DNA from 4 places in the Pseudomonas sp. 1152_12 genome. Region 1 is predicted to be linked to each of the others. Evidence: predicted binding sites of a transcription regulator. Region 1 holds the regulator's gene; each other region holds the start of a gene.

Region 1 (4,151 bases):
AACCTGAAGGCCACGGACGTCAGCCTGCTGACCAATCCCGACCTGAATCTTTACCGGGGCACCGAGTTCCCATGGCACGTCACCAGCAAGCGCGGCGAAGTGAACAAAGGCGGCACCCAGGTCGAACTGATCGACTCAGTACGTATTGCACGTACCGACGACAAGAAGCGTGACACCATTATTACCAGCAGTCGCATGACGGTTTTCCCACAACAGCAATATGCGCAGACCGAGCAAGACGTTAGAATCGACGGCGCTGGCGGTGTATCGACTGGCAAGGGAATGAAAGCGTATTTGAAAGAAAGCAGGATACACCTGCTATCGAACGTAAGAGGACAGTATGAGGCTCGTTAAAACCCTCCCTATTTTGCTCGGTCTGGGCGCAGCACTGGGAAGCGTGAGCGCCTGGGCTCTGCCGAACGATAGCCAGCAACCGATCCACATTCAGGCTGACGATGCGCAGCTGGATGACAAGCAAGGCGTCGCGACCTACACAGGCGGCGTGATCATCACCCAAGGCACGATGAAAATCACTGGCAACACGGTGACGCTCACGCGTACCCCGGCTGGGGATATTGACGTGGTGACGTCGGTGGGTAACCTGGCCTATTTCGAACAGAAGCAGGCGCCCACCGATACCGCCCCGATGAAGGGCTACGGAAAAACCATCCAGTACCACGCCCAGCAGAACCGCATTGTCCTGATCGATCAGGCCAAAGTGGTCAGCACCGATGGCAACACCACAGAAGGTGAAAAAATCACCTATGACACTGTGAAGCAGATCGCTCAGGCTGGCCGTGCCAATGGCAACAAGGTCACCGCACCTCGCCCGCGTATCGACATGGTTATCCAACCGAAGAAGAAAGACGGCACCGCCCAACCTGCACCTGCGAAGAAGGCGAACTGATGGCAACCCTGAAAGCCCAGCATCTGGCCAAGGCCTATAAAAGCCGCCAGGTCGTGCGCGACGTGAGCCTGTCGATCGACAGTGGCCAGATCGTCGGCTTGCTTGGCCCAAACGGTGCCGGCAAGACCACATGCTTCTATATGATCGTCGGGCTGGTTCAGGCGGATCAGGGGCGCGTGCTGATTGACGACCTGGATGTCAGCCACCAGCCCATGCACGGTCGTGCACGCGCAGGTATCGGCTATCTTCCCCAGGAAGCGTCGATCTTCCGCAAACTGTCGGTTGCCGACAACATCATGGCGATCCTCGAGACCCGCAAGGAACTCGACCGTGACGGCCGCCGCAAAGAGCTGGAAAGCTTGCTGCAGGAATTCCACATCAACCACATTCGCGACAACCTCGGCATGAGCTTGTCCGGTGGTGAGCGTCGTCGTGTTGAAATCGCCCGCGCCCTGGCTACCGCGCCGAAGTTCATCCTGCTGGATGAACCGTTTGCCGGCGTCGACCCAATTTCGGTCGGCGATATCAAGCAGATCATTCACCACCTCAAGGCCAAGGGCATCGGTGTATTGATCACCGACCACAACGTCCGTGAGACGCTCGATATCTGTGAAACGGCTTATATCGTCAACGATGGTCAACTGATCGCCGAAGGCGATTCCGCCACCATCCTGGCCAACGAGCTGGTCAAGGAAGTGTACCTGGGCCACGAGTTCCGCCTGTAAGCACTGCGGTGTCTGGCCATACGCCAAGACGCGCGGTAGTCAATAAAAACCTCTTTTTTTTATTGTTACCGCGCTCTAGGCAAAGCCCCCGACATCAGGCATATAATTTGCTTATGTTTGGCGCTCACGCGCCCTGTCGTGGATGGCGCATTGCGCCGGCGAATAAGGTGTTAAGCCCCTGCCATGAAACCATCGCTAGTCCTGAGAATGGGCCAGCAGCTGACGATGACACCGCAGCTGCAACAGGCCATCCGCCTGCTCCAATTGTCGACCCTGGACCTGCAACAGGAAATCCAGGAGGCTCTGGAGTCCAATCCGATGCTCGAACGCCAAGAAGAAGGCGAAGACTTCGATAATGCAGACCCGCTGGCCGATAACATCGAGCAAAAACCCAATTCCGACGTGCAGGAACCCTCCTACCAGGAAACTGCCCCTACGGTGGATAACCTTGAGGAAGGCGATTGGAACGAACGCATTCCAAACGAGCTTCCCGTGGACACCGCGTGGGAAGACGTTTACCAGACCAGCGCAAGCAGCCTGCCGAGCAATAATGATGATGACGAGTGGGATTTCACCACCCGCACATCCGCTGGCGAGAGCCTGCAAAGCCATTTGCTGTGGCAACTGAACCTGGCACCGATGTCCGACACCGATCGCCTGATCGCCGTCACCCTGATCGACTGCATCAATAACCAGGGCTACCTGGACGAAACCCTTGATGAAATCCTCGAGGCCTTCGACCCGGAACTGGACATCGAACTGGACGAGATCGAAGCCGTCCTGCACCGTATCCAGCAGTTCGAGCCGGCCGGCATTGGCGCGCGCACCTTAAGCGAATGCCTGCGGCTGCAACTGCGCCAACTGCCCGCCAAGACCCCTTGGCTCGCTGAGGCCCAGCGCCTGGTTACCGACTACATCGACCTGCTAGGCAGCCGCGACTACAGCCAGTTGATGCGCCGCATGAAACTCAAGGAAGACGACCTGCGTCAGGTCATCGAGCTGGTTCAAAGCCTCAACCCTCGCCCGGGTTCTCAGATCGAGTCCAGCGAAGCCGAGTACGTCATTCCCGATGTGATCGTGCGTAAGGATAACGAACGCTGGCTGGTTGAACTGAACCAGGAGTCAGTGCCACGCCTGCGGGTCAACCCGCAATATGCAGGTTTTGTGCGCCGCGCCGACACCAGCGCAGACAACACATTCATGCGCAACCAACTGCAGGAAGCTCGCTGGTTCATCAAGAGCCTGCAAAGCCGCAACGAAACCCTGATGAAGGTAGCCACCCAGATCGTCGAGCACCAGCGTGGCTTCCTGGAGTATGGCGACGAGGCGATGAAACCGCTGGTGCTGCATGACATAGCCGAGGCGGTGGGCATGCACGAGTCGACGATTTCCCGGGTGACCACGCAGAAATTCATGCATACCCCGCGGGGTATTTATGAGTTGAAATACTTTTTCTCCAGCCACGTCAGCACCTCCGAAGGCGGCGAATGCTCGTCCACAGCGATCCGCGCGATCATCAAAAAACTGGTTGCTGCGGAAAATCAGAAAAAGCCATTGAGTGACAGTAAGATCGCTGGTTTACTGGAGGCACAAGGCATTCAGGTCGCCCGTCGAACCGTCGCCAAGTACCGCGAGTCCCTCGGGATCGCGCCTTCCAGCGAGCGTAAGCGTTTGATGTGACGGGCGGGCCATAGCGTTCCAGTGGCGGGTATTCCTACCCGCCGCTTTATGCACTGGCAACGAAGGAGAAGCTGTATGCAAGTCAATATCAGTGGACACCAACTGGAAGTGACCGAACCGCTGCGCGCCTATATAGGCGAAAAGCTCAAAAGAATTGAGGGGCATTTCGACAAGATCACCAATGTGCAAGTCATCATGACTGTCGAAAAGCTGAAGCAGAAAATCGAAGCCACCTTGCGTATACCCGGCGGGGAAGTAGTCGCCAATGCTGAGCATTCAGATATGTATGCCGCCATTGACGACCTGACCGACAAGCTGGATCGCCAAATCAAAAAGCATAAGGAAAAGCAGCAGAGCCTTCTTCAGGGCACAGGCCGCTAACACTCCCCACCCATGATCCGACTTGAAACCATCCTGACCCCCGGCCGCTCCCTTGTGAACGTGCCGGGTGGCAGTAAAAAGCGCGCCCTCGAACAAATTGCCAACCTGATCGGCCGCGAAGTGCCCGACCTGGATACGCAAGCCGTGTATGAGGCACTTATCGCCCGTGAAAAACTCGGTTCCACCGGTTTTGGCAACGGTATCGCGATTCCTCACTGCCGCCTGCAAGGCTGTGAAGCACCAGTGAGCGCCCTGCTGCACCTCGATGCCCCAATTGATTTCGACGCCATCGACGGCGCACCGGTCGACCTGCTGTTCGTTCTGCTGGTCCCGCAAGCCGCCACCGATGCACACCTGGAACTGCTCCGGCAGATCGCCAGCATGCTCGACCGCAAGGAAGTACGCGACAAACTGCGCAGTGCCAGCACCAACGAGGCGCTCTATCAGGTTGTCTTGGA
Region 2 (4,151 bases), on a different contig from region 1:
TGCTGACAGGTCGTGGCAGCGATTAACAGTAGAGTCAGGCCTTGCCGTTACAGCTTGACGGCAGAGTCGGGGGGCCGGTGACGCAGGCCACAGGCAAACAGCCCCGGGCTCTTAGCTCGGTCGATAAACGCGCACATTGGCATGCCCCTCACTGAGCAAATGGTGGGCATGCAGGCGACTCATCACGCCTTTGTCGCAATACAGCAGGTACTGACGGCTGTTATCCAGTTCCTTGAAACGCGCGTTCAATGCGTAGAACGGCAGCGTTTGCACGTCGATGCCAGCGATTTCCAGCGGCTCATCTTCGGCGGCATCCGGGTGACGGATGTCGACGACAATCTGGCCGGCCAGGGCTTCGCTGACTTCTTCGATTTGCACGTCTTGGCCCAATTCGTCAATTACGCGATCGATCGGAACCATTTTAGCGTTCTCGAGCGCACGCTCCAGAATCGCCATGTCGAACTGTTGTTCTTCGTACTCCACGCGGTTGCGCTTGGCGTGGGTCTTGGGGTTCACCGAGATGACCCCGCAATATTCAGGCATGTGCTTGGCGAAATCCGCCGTGCCGATTTCTTCGGCCAGGTCGATGATGTCCTGCTTGTGACTGGCAATCAGCGGGCGCAGCACCAGCTTCTCGGTCACGCAGTCGATCAGCGACAGGTTCGGCAGCGTCTGGCTGGAAACCTGGGAGATCGCTTCACCGGTCACCAATGCGTCGATCTGCAACTGATCGGCGATTCGGGACGCGGCGCGCAACATCATACGCTTCAATACTACGCCCATATGACTGTTATCGACTTTGCCGAGAATTTCGCCCAGCACTTCCTCAAACGGTACGCTTACGAATAGCACGCGTTGGGAGCTGCCGTACTTCTTCCAGATAAAGTGCGCGACTTCCATCACGCCCAATTCATGTGCACGCCCGCCCAGGTTAAAGAAGCAGAAGTGGCTCATCAGGCCGCGGCGCATGATCTGGTAGGCCGCCACCGTGGAATCGAAACCGCCGGACATGAGCACCAGGGTCTGTTCCAGGGCGCCCAAAGGGTAGCCGCCGATGCTGTTGTGCTGGCTGTGGATCACAAACAACCGTTGGTCGCGAATTTCCATGCGCACTTCAATTTGCGGCGTTTTCAGGGAAATTCCGGCGGCACCGCACTCGCGACGCAGCTTGCTGCCGACGTATTTCTCAACGTCCATGGAGCTGAAGGTGTGCTTGCCGGCGCGCTTGCAGCGCACTGAAAAAATCTTGCCTTCAAGCTCATTGCCGAAGTGCAGTTTGCACTTCTCGGTGATGTCGTCGAAGTCGCCCAGCGGGTACTCATCCACCTGCAGGAAATGCGCGATACCCGGCATGCAGCTCAGGCGCTCGGTCATGTCCTTCAAGGCTTTGGCGTCGGTGACACGGGTTTCCAGCTCGAGGTTGTCCCACACGCCGTTCACCACCACAGCCGGGTCCAAGTCACGGAGCACGGCACGGATGTTCTTGGCCAACTGACGGATGAAACGCATCCGTACCGGTCGGCTTTTGATGGTGATCTCGGGGAACACTTTAACGATTAATTTCATGGAAACAGCGCGCGCCGGACCTGCTGAAAAAGGGGGGCGCGGATTATAGCGGAAATCGCTCAAGGTTTAACCAGTTAATATGCATTGCTGATGCTGCGCACCAAAACGGGTCATTTGCGCAAATTAACGCTACATTGCAGTGCGTTATTTATTGCACTTCAGCGGATTGCACCGTTACAGGGGCCATTTTGAGGCAAAAAGGCCATGTTGGCGCACTGGCATGCAATTTGCTCTCTTGTGAGGCAGGTTGCCTTGGTCGAGTATTCGCGCCGGCATCACCCACATTCTAAGGGCTAACTCCACTACCCAGCCCGAAGCCACCCGGAGGACACCATGTCGAAGTCGGTTCAACTCATCAAAGATCATGACGTTAAATGGATTGATCTGCGCTTCACGGACACTAAAGGTACTCAGCACCACGTGACCATGCCGGCTCGCGACGCGCTGGATGATGCGTTCTTCGAAGAAGGCAAAATGTTCGACGGTTCCTCCATTGCCGGCTGGAAAGGCATCGAAGCTTCCGACATGATCCTGATGCCGGACGACAGCACTGCCGTGCTCGACCCGTTCACCGAAGACCCAACCCTGATCATCGTCTGCGACGTGATTGAGCCTTCGACCATGCAAGGCTACGACCGCGACCCACGTGCGATCGCCAAGCGTGCCGAGGAATACCTGAAGTCGACCGGTATCGGCGACACCGTATTCGTAGGCCCGGAGCCAGAATTCTTCATCTTTGATTCGGTCAAGTTCAAGTCCGACATCTCCGGCTCCATGTTCAAGATCTTCTCCGAACAAGGTTCGTGGATGTCCGACCAGGACATCGAAGGCGGCAACAAAGGCCACCGTCCAGGCATCAAAGGCGGCTACTTCCCAGTTCCGCCGTTCGACCACGACCATGAAATCCGTACCTCCATGTGCAACGCCATGGAAGAAATGGGCTTGGTCATCGAAGTTCACCACCACGAAGTGGCGACTGCCGGCCAAAACGAAATCGGTGTGAAGTTCAACACCCTGGTGGCCAAGGCTGACGAAGTTCAGACCCTCAAGTACTGCGTACACAACGTAGCTGATGCCTACGGCCGTACCGCTACTTTTATGCCTAAGCCACTGTACGGCGATAACGGTTCGGGTATGCACGTTCACCTGTCCATCGCTAAAGAAGGCAAGAACACCTTCGCTGGCGAAGGTTATGCCGGCCTGTCGGACACCGCCCTGTACTTCATCGGCGGTATCATCAAGCACGGTAAGGCCCTGAACGGCTTCACCAACCCGTCGACCAACTCCTACAAGCGTCTGGTCCCAGGTTTCGAAGCACCGGTAATGCTGGCCTACTCGGCGCGCAACCGTTCCGCTTCGATCCGTATTCCTTACGTGTCCAGCCCACGCGCTCGCCGTATCGAAGCGCGCTTCCCGGACCCAGCAGCCAACCCGTACCTGGCGTTCGCTGCTCTGGTAATGGCCGGCTTGGACGGTATTCAGAACAAGATCCACCCAGGCGACGCCGCCGACAAAAACTTGTACGACCTGCCGCCTGAAGAGGCCAAAGAGATCCCACAAGTGTGCGGCAGCCTGAAAGAAGCCCTGGAAGAACTGGACAAGGGCCGTGCGTTCCTGACCAAAGGCGGCGTATTCAGCGACGACTTCATCGATGCCTACATCGAGCTGAAAAGCGAAGAAGAAATCAAAGTACGCACCTTCGTACACCCACTGGAATACGAGCTGTACTACAGCTGCTGATCCGGTAGCGCTGCTTAACGTGGCGCAATGAAAAAGACCTCCTTCGGGAGGTCTTTTTTTTGCCTGAGATTTGTGCAAACTCACTGCGCCGCACCTGCAAACCCGATAAAAATTTGGGAGGGGCTTGCTCCCGATGGCAATCAATCCGTCAAATAGATACCCACTGCCCCACTGCCATCGGGAGCCAGCCCACGCCCACAAGGAGATCTCCATTGAAACGTCGATTTGCGCTCGCACTGCTGTTGGTCAGCGCCACAGCAACTGCGGCACCACCTACCCTCGCACCACTGCTCGAAAGCATCGCCGAGCGCCTGGCCATTGCTGACCAAGTCGCCCTGAGCAAATGGGACAGCCACAAGGCCGTAGAAGATCGTCCGCGCGAGCAAGATGTGATCGCCAGCGTGAGAGCCCAGGCCCCGAGCTACAAAGTGGCACCTGAAGCGGCGGAGCAGTTCTTCAGCGCCCAGATCGAAGCAAACAAGTTGGTGCAATACGCCCGGCTGTCCGACTGGTATTTCACGGGCAAGGCGCCCGACACGCCGCGCCCCGACCTGGTCGGCACGATTCGCCCCAAACTGGATCAACTACAAAAACGTCTGCTGCAACAATTGGCCGACTTCAGCCCGCTACGCAGCAACCCACAGTGTCCGCAATGGCTGGCTCAGGCGGTGCACAAACCGCTTCACGACCCGCTGATGCAGATCGCAATGGCCCGCGCCACGGCCGAGCTGTGCATCTATACGCCTTGAAAGATCCAGGCCTTCTTCAATGAAGGCCCATTCCCGCATCCTCGCTAAACCGCAGAAATGTCTGATACATCCCGCAGAAGCAAGCCCCTACGATGC
Region 3 (4,151 bases), on a different contig from region 1:
TGCCAAGTCCCTATCGCCAAGCGGCCGGCCTTGACCGGCAAACTCAGCTGGCAGCCCAGGAGACTGGCCTTGAAGTGCGCCGGCAGATCATCCGGACCTTCGTCGTTGTGTTCGAACCCTGCACGCCCTTGCGGCACCAGCGAGTTGAAAAAACGCTCGAAGTCACGGCGAACCGCCGGATCGGCATTCTCGTTGACCGTCAACGAGGCCGAGGTGTGCTGCAGCCACAAATGCAACAGGCCCACACGGCACGCCTTCAATTCAGGCAAGCCGGCGAGCAACTCATCCGTTACCAAGTGAAAGCCCCGGGGCTTAGCCCGCAGGGTTATCAGGGTCTGTTGCCACATACAGTTCTCCGCCCATCGGCGCGCATTCTAGCGCGCTCAGGGAAAAAACAAAGTGCCGAATACGCCTACATGCATGTAAGACTTTTGCACGATGAAAAGTACCGTGTGCGCCCCATCACAAACGCGCAGCAAAAACCGGTACAGCTTCCTATCACTGACAAACGCCAGGCAAAAAAATGCCCGGCAAGCCGGGCACCTTTTCTTCGCGTACTTACAAGTTGTAACCGCGCTCGTTGTGTTGCGCCAGGTCGAGGCCGACAGCCTCTTCTTCTTCGGTAACCCGCAGGCCCATGACCGCATCCAGCACCTTGAGGATGATGAACGTCACGATAGCCGTATAGATCACGGTGAAGCCGACACCTTTGCACTGGATCCAGACTTGCGCCGCGATGTCAGTGGTCGCTGCGTTGAAGCCGCCCAGCGAAGGGGCAGCGAACACGCCGGTCAGGATCGCGCCGAGGATACCGCCGATACCGTGCACGCCGAAGGCGTCCAGGGAGTCGTCGTAGCCCAGTTTGCGTTTCAGGGTAGTGGCGCAGAAGAAGCACACTACGCCCGCCGCCAGGCCGATCACCAGGGCGCCCATTGGGCCCACGGTGCCGGCAGCCGGGGTGATTGCAACCAGGCCGGCAACTACGCCCGAGGCGATGCCCAGTGCGCTTGGTTTTCCGTGGGTAACCCACTCGGCGAACATCCAGCCCAGCGCCGCAGCAGCGGTAGCGATTTGAGTGACCAACATCGCCATACCAGCAGTACCGTTGGCCGCAGCGGCGGAACCGGCGTTGAAGCCGAACCAGCCAACCCACAGCATCGCCGCGCCGATCAGGGTGTAACCCAAGTTGTGCGGGGCCATTGGGGTGGTCGGGAAGCCTTTACGCTTGCCGAGTACCAGGCACGCTACCAGGCCCGCCACACCGGCGTTGATGTGCACCACGGTGCCGCCGGCAAAGTCCAGCACACCCCAGTCGCCCATCAACGAACCCGGACCGCCCCACACCATGTGGGCAATCGGCGCGTAGACCAAGGTGAACCAGACACCCATGAAGATCAGCATCGCGGAGAACTTCATACGCTCGGCGAACGCACCGACGATCAGCGCAGGCGTGATGATGGCGAACGTCATCTGGAAGGTGACGAACACCGCCTCAGGGAACAGCGCCGCAGGGCCGGTAATGCTCGCCGGGGTCACACCCGACAGGAACAGTTTGGACAGGCCGCCCACGAACGAGTTGAGGTTGACGACGCCTGCTTCCATCCCGGTGGTGTCGAACGCCATGCTGTAGCCGTAAACGAACCACAAGATGGTGATCAGACCGGTGATGGCGAAGCACTGCATCATCACGGAAAGAATGTTTTTGGAGCGAACCATGCCGCCGTAGAACAGCGCCAGGCCCGGAATAGTCATGAACAGCACCAGCGCGGTGGATGTGAGCATCCACGCCGTGTCGCCGGAATTGAGGACTGGAGCGGGGGCTGGGTCCGCCGCCAATGCCAAGGCCGGCATTACGAGGGACAACAGGGCTCCTAGCCCTGCGAATTTACGCAGAGTCATATTGTTTTCTCCTGGGGCGTTGGGGGTTTGGCGGCTTAGATTGCGTCGGTATCGGTTTCGCCGGTACGGATGCGGATAGCCTGTTCCAGATTGACCACGAAGATCTTGCCGTCACCGATCTTGCCGGTGTTGGCCGCCTTGGTTATCGCCTCGATAACCCGGTCAAGATCCTTGTCGTCAATGGCGACATCAATCTTCACCTTTGGCAGGAAATCGACCACGTATTCAGCGCCGCGATACAGCTCGGTGTGACCCTTCTGCCGACCGAAGCCCTTGACCTCAGTAACGGTAATGCCCTGCACGCCGATCTCGGACAGTGACTCGCGTACATCGTCCAACTTGAACGGCTTGATGATGGCAGTGACTAGCTTCATGAAAACTCTCTCCCGAATTGGTGGACTTGCCCCAGGAAAACAAACCCGTCTCAAGTCTAAGCGCAGTGCCTGGCTTTGTAACGCGTCGTCACAAGGCAGTTGCCATTGCGACGCCAGCGAACCACTGGTGACGAAACCTGTACCCCTGATCCGTCGGCGCACTGCATTCGTCACAGCGACTGCATCAGTGCATGGGTCATGATCGTCTAAGCAGAAACCTTGCCAGCTCCGTAAAAATCACTGAAATCAGTCCCTTGTTCACTTATGCCCACCTGCGGGGCTTACCGGCGACCGCAATGCGCACAAAAACAGTGCGCAACCACACAGAGCTCTGCGCGAAAACCGTGCGCGACGCAGCCGTGGAAGGACTATAGACGCTGCGTGATACACTGCCGGCCAACAGTTTTCCGGAATATTTCCCATGCTCGCGCCTAAAGACCTCCTCGATGCCCTGAGCGGCCACGCCTCTCGCCTGTTCAGCGGCGACACCCCGCTGCCCCGCAACGAAATCGAAAGCCAGTTCAAGGCATTGTTGCAGAGCGGTTTCAGCAAGCTCGACCTGGTGAGCCGCGAAGAGTTTGATAGCCAGATGGTCGTGCTCGCCCGCACACGCGCACGCTTGGAGAGCCTGGAGGCGAAGGTGGCGGAGTTGGAAGCCAAGTTGACGCCGCCCTCTGCTGAATAAATGCGGTCAGTGTGGGAGCTGGTTTGCCTGCGAAAGTATCGCCTCAGTCTGCCTGATACACCGAGGCGTCTGCATCGCAGGCAAGCCAGCTCCCACATAACGCTCTGCGAACGACTCCAGATACGTTCTGTAAAACCTCCCCGCCTCGCTCTCCCCCGCCTCGTCTACCCTTGAAAAAACCCGCAGGAAGCGGCCTATCTTTCAAGGAACGACATGTCTCTCGCCATCGTCCACAGCCGCGCCCAGATTGGCGTGGAAGCCCCCGCCGTCACCGTCGAAGTGCATATGGCCAATGGTCTGCCATCCCTGACACTGGTGGGCCTGCCCGAAACTGCGGTCAAGGAAAGCAAGGACCGCGTGCGCAGTGCGATCCTCAACTCCGCCCTGCAATACCCAGCACGCCGCATCACCCTCAACCTCGCGCCCGCTGACCTGCCAAAGGACGGCGGGCGTTTTGATTTGGCGATTGCCCTGGGCATCCTGGCGGCCAGTGTGCAGGTGCCAGCATTGACGCTGGACGACGTGGAGTGCCTGGGGGAATTGGCGCTGTCGGGCGAAGTGCGCGCAGTAAAAGGTGTGTTGCCGGCAGCGCTGGCAGCGCGCAAGGCCGGACGCACCGTGATAGTGCCTCGGGCGAACGCCGAGGAGGCGTGCCTGGCCTCGGGGTTGAAGGTGATTGCGGTGGATCACTTGCTACAGGTGGTGGCGCACTTGAATGGCCATGTGCCGATTGAGCCTTACAAGTCAGACGGCCTGTTGTACTTGAACAAACCCTACCCCGACTTGAGTGAGGTACAGGGCCAGTTGGCAGCTAAACGCGCCTTGCTCATCGCGGCAGCAGGCGCGCATAACCTGCTGCTCAGCGGGCCGCCTGGCACCGGCAAAACCTTACTCGCCAGCCGCTTGCCCGGTTTGCTGCCGCCACTGAGTGAACAGGAAGCCTTGGAAGTGGCGGCGATTCAGTCGGTGGTCAGCCTCGCACCGCTGAGCCATTGGCCACATCGCCCGTTTCGCCAGCCACACCATTCGGCGTCGGGACCTGCGTTGGTGGGCGGCGGGTCAAAACCGCAACCGGGGGAGATCACCCTCGCCCACCATGGCGTGCTGTTTCTGGATGAGTTGCCGGAGTTCGATCGCAAGGTCCTGGAGGTGCTGCGCGAACCGCTCGAATCGGGGAATATCGTGATCTCCCG
Region 4 (4,151 bases), on a different contig from region 1:
CACCTGGTCGATCACCGGCTCCGAGGAGTTCAGGTTACTGGTGGAGTCCACCTTGGTGGAGGCCTTCGGTGGCAGGTTCGACAGGTTCAGTTGCAGATCGGTCAGGCCGCCCTTGTTGATCTTACCGTTTTCGTCCGCGGCGTAGCCTTGCAGGCGCGAGGTGCCGGTATTGTTGGTGATGTAGCCGTCCTTGTCGGCACGGAAGGCACCGCTTCGGGTGTACTCCAGCGAACCATCGTTGCCCTTCTGAACGAAGAAGCCACCGCCCTGGATCGCCATGTCCAGGATGCCACCGCTGTTGTTTACGTCACCCTGGGTGAACTGCTGGGATACCGCCGCCAGGTTCACACCGTTGCCGATGCTGTTCTGGCCGGTGCCCAACTTGGACGCCGCGTAGATATCCGTGAATTCGGCACGCGACGATTTGAAGCCCGTGGTTGCGACGTTGGCGATGTTGTTGCCGGTCACGTCCAGTTGTTTGTTGGCCGCATAGAGGCCGCTAAGGCCGATGTTAAAAGACATGTTTCTCTCCTTCTGCCGTATTTAGCCGGCTCTATGTACCGATAGTCTGAATTTGCGACAGCTTGACGCTGCCCATGCCGCCTGCAAGGTTGAGCAGCATTTCGCCGCCGGTCTTGCTCAAGGTCACGCTGGTGACCGTTGCCGGCAGCGACGTGACCAGGGCAACCGAGTCACCCTTGTCATTCTTGGTGGTGGCCTTAAAGGTGTAAGTCCCGGCAGGCGCGACTTCGCCCTTGTCGTTCTTACCATCCCAGATAAAGCTGGAATTACCGGCGCTCTGGGCGCCCATGTCGAGGGTTCGCACGACATTGCCGTCTTTGTCGGTGATTTTCACCGAGACGTTGCCCGTCGCCGCCGTCACCGCCACCGAACCGGTCATGCTCTTGCTGGTGTCCACGGCCGCCTTGTCGGTCTGGGTGATGATCGAGCGCCCCACCAGCGACGACGCTTGCAGCGCTTGCGACGAACTGAAGTTGCTGGAGATCGCATTCACCGAGTCGTTCAGGGTGTTGATGCCTTCCAGGCTGCTGAACTGCGCCAGTTGCGCCACGAACGCACCGTTGTCCTGAGGCGACAGCGGGTTCTGGTTTTTGAGCTGGGTCACCAGCAGTTGCAGGAACGCATCCTTGCCCAGCGACTGATTACCCGTCGCCGCTTTGGAGGCATTATTGATGCTGCTGTTATCCGTCGCTGTCTTGACCTTGGAATTAAAAAGGTCCTGGACTGCCGTGTTGTTTTTGGTATCAACGATGGCCATTATTTGGCGCCCCTTATCACTGACCCAGGGTCAGGACCTTTTGCATCATGGTTTTAGCGGTGTTCATCATTTCCGCGTTGGTCTGGAACGAGCGGCTGGCGGAAATCATGTCGGCCATTTCCTCGACCACGTTGACGTTGGGGTAGTAGACATAACCCTTTTCGTTCGCGGCGGGATGGTTAGGCTCGTAGCGCGCTTCCAGATTGCTCTGGTCCTCGACTACGCCGAGCACTTGCACGCCTTGGCCTGCGGCATCCTGGTTCTGGAACAGCGAACCTGCGCTGCCGCTCTGGCCAGCCTGGCCGCCCTGGAACATGGTGGCGAACACCGGATGACGGGCGCGGTAGGTCTGGTCAATGCTCGACGATACGGTCTCGGCGTTGGCGATGTTACTGGCGACGGTGTTCAGGCGCGTGGTCTGCGCGCTCATGCCACTGCCGGCAATATTGAAAACACTGGCTAAGGACATGGCTTACTCTCCACGCAAGGCTGACATCAGCCCTTTGAATTTGCTGTTGAGCAGGGTGAAGCTGGCCTGAAAGTTCACTGAGTTCTCGGCGTAAGCCGATTGCTCCAGTTGGGCATCGACGGTGTTCTGGTCGATCGATGGCTGCATCGGCGTGCGATACAGCAGCGACTCGTCACCATTGCCCAGGCCTTGCGCTTCGATATGACGGCTGTTGGTCATGTTCAAGGCGAAGGAGCCGTTTTTGGTCTTGTCTTGCTGTGCGGCGAGCACGGCGGAGAAGTCCAGATCCCGAGCCTTGTAGTTCGGGGTGTCGGCGTTAGCAATGTTGTTAGCCAAGACTTCGGCACGCTGGGCGCGGAAGCCCAGGGCTTGTTCATGGATACCGAGCGCTTTATCGAAGCTGATGCTCATGGCGGAAACCTTTAGGCTGACCTGCTTTTCGTATCTGGGTTATAGCAAGGCGCATGCCAATTCGTTGAAGCCCCGTAATTCAAGGGCTTGCGGGGGGTTTGCCGCTGGCGATGCCAGAAAAGCGGCAACGGTCTTCCGCATGGCGCCAGTAAAGCGGCAATGGCGGTTGCCGCTTTTCCACAGGCGGCAAGGGGAGGAAAAGGACGCAGAGGCGGTTGAGTGTGTTTGGCCGTCTGTCTGCACTGTCAATTCTGACAGTTGTTAAGTCTGTCGAGGCGAATATCTTATTGGGTAGACATCCCCCCATGCGTCAAGCAGAGGCTTAAAAATGTTGACTCTTCCGCTTCCAAGATTTAACGAACAAGACTCCGCAACCCCCATCCCGAATCTGAACACCCTCCGTGTTGTCGGCGACACCGCCAAGTTGACGCTCGACTTCCCCGTCGAGGCCGACGATATGATCTACCTGACATTGAGTAGCACCGTTATCGGCGGCGAGTACAACCAAAGCTTTATGGTTGCCCAAAACGCCCCCAGCCGCGAGGTCCTGATACCTAAAACCTTTATTGAAGCCAGCGCTGGCACAGTTGTAAGTTTGCTGATGCGGTTAAGACGCGCGCGGGAATTTACCGCCGCGCAGACCGCCAGGGTACGTATCAACTCACTCCCCATCATCGTGCCAGCCCCCACCACAGTATGGAATTTCAGCGACGGCACTTTCCAAGGCTGGGTAGCTCAGGGGCCTTATGTGGGCGGGGTCCTGCACGTTATTAACTCAAGCGTGGTCGTTGACATATCCAACAGTCGGGCGACCAGTGCCCACATCATTACCCGCCCCGTACCTGTGATCGCAGGGCGCACATACGATTGCAGCTTTGACGTCATTGGTCGTGCAGCCATCAGCGATGGCTCGACGCTATACATGACAATGAATAGCACCCGGATCGGCCCCAATCTACAAAATATCACTCAAGCCCAGACGCAAACCGGGACCGGCACCTTCACTGCCACTACGACAGGCGATGTTCGGCTCGGTATTTTCAACGCGGCAGTACCCCACGGGGATCACCGCCTATCGCTGGGCAATATCCGCATGACACCCCGGCCCTGAGAACGACCGACGCGGCGCCGTCGAAACGTCACACGCATAAAAAACGGGAGGCCTTTACAGGGCCTCCCGTTTTTTATGCTCAAGCGTCAATCACTTGGCCTGGTAAATGATGCCCGGGCTGCATTGCACCATCTGGTAATGATCCGGCAGGCCGTTCAATGCTTCGGAAGCACCGAGGAACAGGTAGCCACCACGCTTGAGCGTGCCGTGGATACGCAGCAGGATGTCTTTCTTCACTTCAGCCGAGAAGTAAATCAGCACGTTGCGGCAAAACACCATGTCGAACTTGCCCAGGCTGGCATAACTGTCGAGCAAGTTGAACGAGCGAAACTCGACTCGGCTCTTGATCGGCGCCTTGACTGCCCAACGCCCGGCCCCTTTCGGATCGAAGAAACGCTGCAGGCGTTCCGGGGACAAGCCACGACCCAGGGCCAGGCTGTCGTACTCGCCAGTCTTGCAGTTAGTGAGCATGGTGCCAGACAAGTCCGTGGCGACAATTTGCGCCCCAGCCTTCAACTGGCCCATGTTCGTGCGCTCGAACTCGTCGATGGACATCGAGATCGAGTACGGTTCCTGCCCCGAAGAACAGGCAGCCGACCAGATACGCAGGCGCTGTCCAGGGCTGGCCTTGATGGCCTCCGGCAGCACTTTGCTCTTGAGCACCTCAAAGGGGTAGGTGTCGCGAAACCACAAGGTTTCGTTGGTGGTCATGGCATCGACCACCATTTCCTTTAGTCCGCTGCGCGGCTGGCTCTGGATTCGCTGCACCAACTCACCCAGGGACTTGATACCCTGCTGCTCCATCATTTTGTTGAGACGGCTGGATACCAAGTACTGCTTGTTTTCACCGAGCAATATGCCACAGGCCTTTTCCAGGAAGA

The links. Region 1 encodes sigma-54, which starts transcription at its own class of promoters, with help from an activator protein. Its sites were predicted from a motif close to ANTGGCATNNANNTTGCTNT; they were not measured.
Region 2: glnA (glutamate--ammonia ligase) is a predicted target of sigma-54. The motif match lies at 1,781-1,800, and genes of this name have one in related genera.
Region 3: glnK (P-II family nitrogen regulator) is a predicted target of sigma-54. The motif match lies at 2,481-2,500, and genes of this name have one in related genera.
Region 4: flgB (flagellar basal body rod protein FlgB) is a predicted target of sigma-54. The motif match lies at 2,201-2,220, and genes of this name have one in related genera.

Annotation. Positions count from the first base shown of each region.
Region 1 covers NZ_VXCW01000007.1:110,276-114,426, forward strand. Annotated here, with positions in the region: gene lptC (LPS export ABC transporter periplasmic protein LptC) at 1-354, shown strand, start outside; gene lptA (lipopolysaccharide transport periplasmic protein LptA) at 341-907, shown strand; gene lptB (LPS export ABC transporter ATP-binding protein) at 907-1,632, shown strand; gene FW764_RS14955 (RNA polymerase factor sigma-54) at 1,816-3,312, shown strand; gene hpf (ribosome hibernation-promoting factor, HPF/YfiA family) at 3,388-3,693, shown strand; gene ptsN (PTS IIA-like nitrogen regulatory protein PtsN) at 3,706-4,151, shown strand, end outside.
Region 2 covers NZ_VXCW01000004.1:399,231-403,381, forward strand. Annotated here, with positions in the region: gene thiI (tRNA uracil 4-sulfurtransferase ThiI) at 112-1,566, opposite strand; gene glnA (glutamate--ammonia ligase) at 1,900-3,306, shown strand; gene FW764_RS09640 (chorismate mutase) at 3,519-4,055, shown strand; gene FW764_RS09645 (hypothetical protein) at 4,075-4,151, shown strand, end outside.
Region 3 covers NZ_VXCW01000003.1:389,355-393,505, reverse strand. Annotated here, with positions in the region: gene FW764_RS07155 (secondary thiamine-phosphate synthase enzyme YjbQ) at 1-347, opposite strand, end outside; gene FW764_RS07150 (ammonium transporter) at 559-1,899, opposite strand; gene glnK (P-II family nitrogen regulator) at 1,935-2,273, opposite strand; gene FW764_RS07140 (accessory factor UbiK family protein) at 2,695-2,958, shown strand; gene FW764_RS07135 (YifB family Mg chelatase-like AAA ATPase) at 3,172-4,151, shown strand, end outside.
Region 4 covers NZ_VXCW01000002.1:52,061-56,211, reverse strand. Annotated here, with positions in the region: gene flgE (flagellar hook protein FlgE) at 1-522, opposite strand, end outside; gene flgD (flagellar hook assembly protein FlgD) at 554-1,279, opposite strand; gene flgC (flagellar basal body rod protein FlgC) at 1,296-1,748, opposite strand; gene flgB (flagellar basal body rod protein FlgB) at 1,752-2,159, opposite strand; gene FW764_RS02910 (hypothetical protein) at 2,488-3,270, shown strand; gene cheR (protein-glutamate O-methyltransferase CheR) at 3,361-4,151, opposite strand, start outside.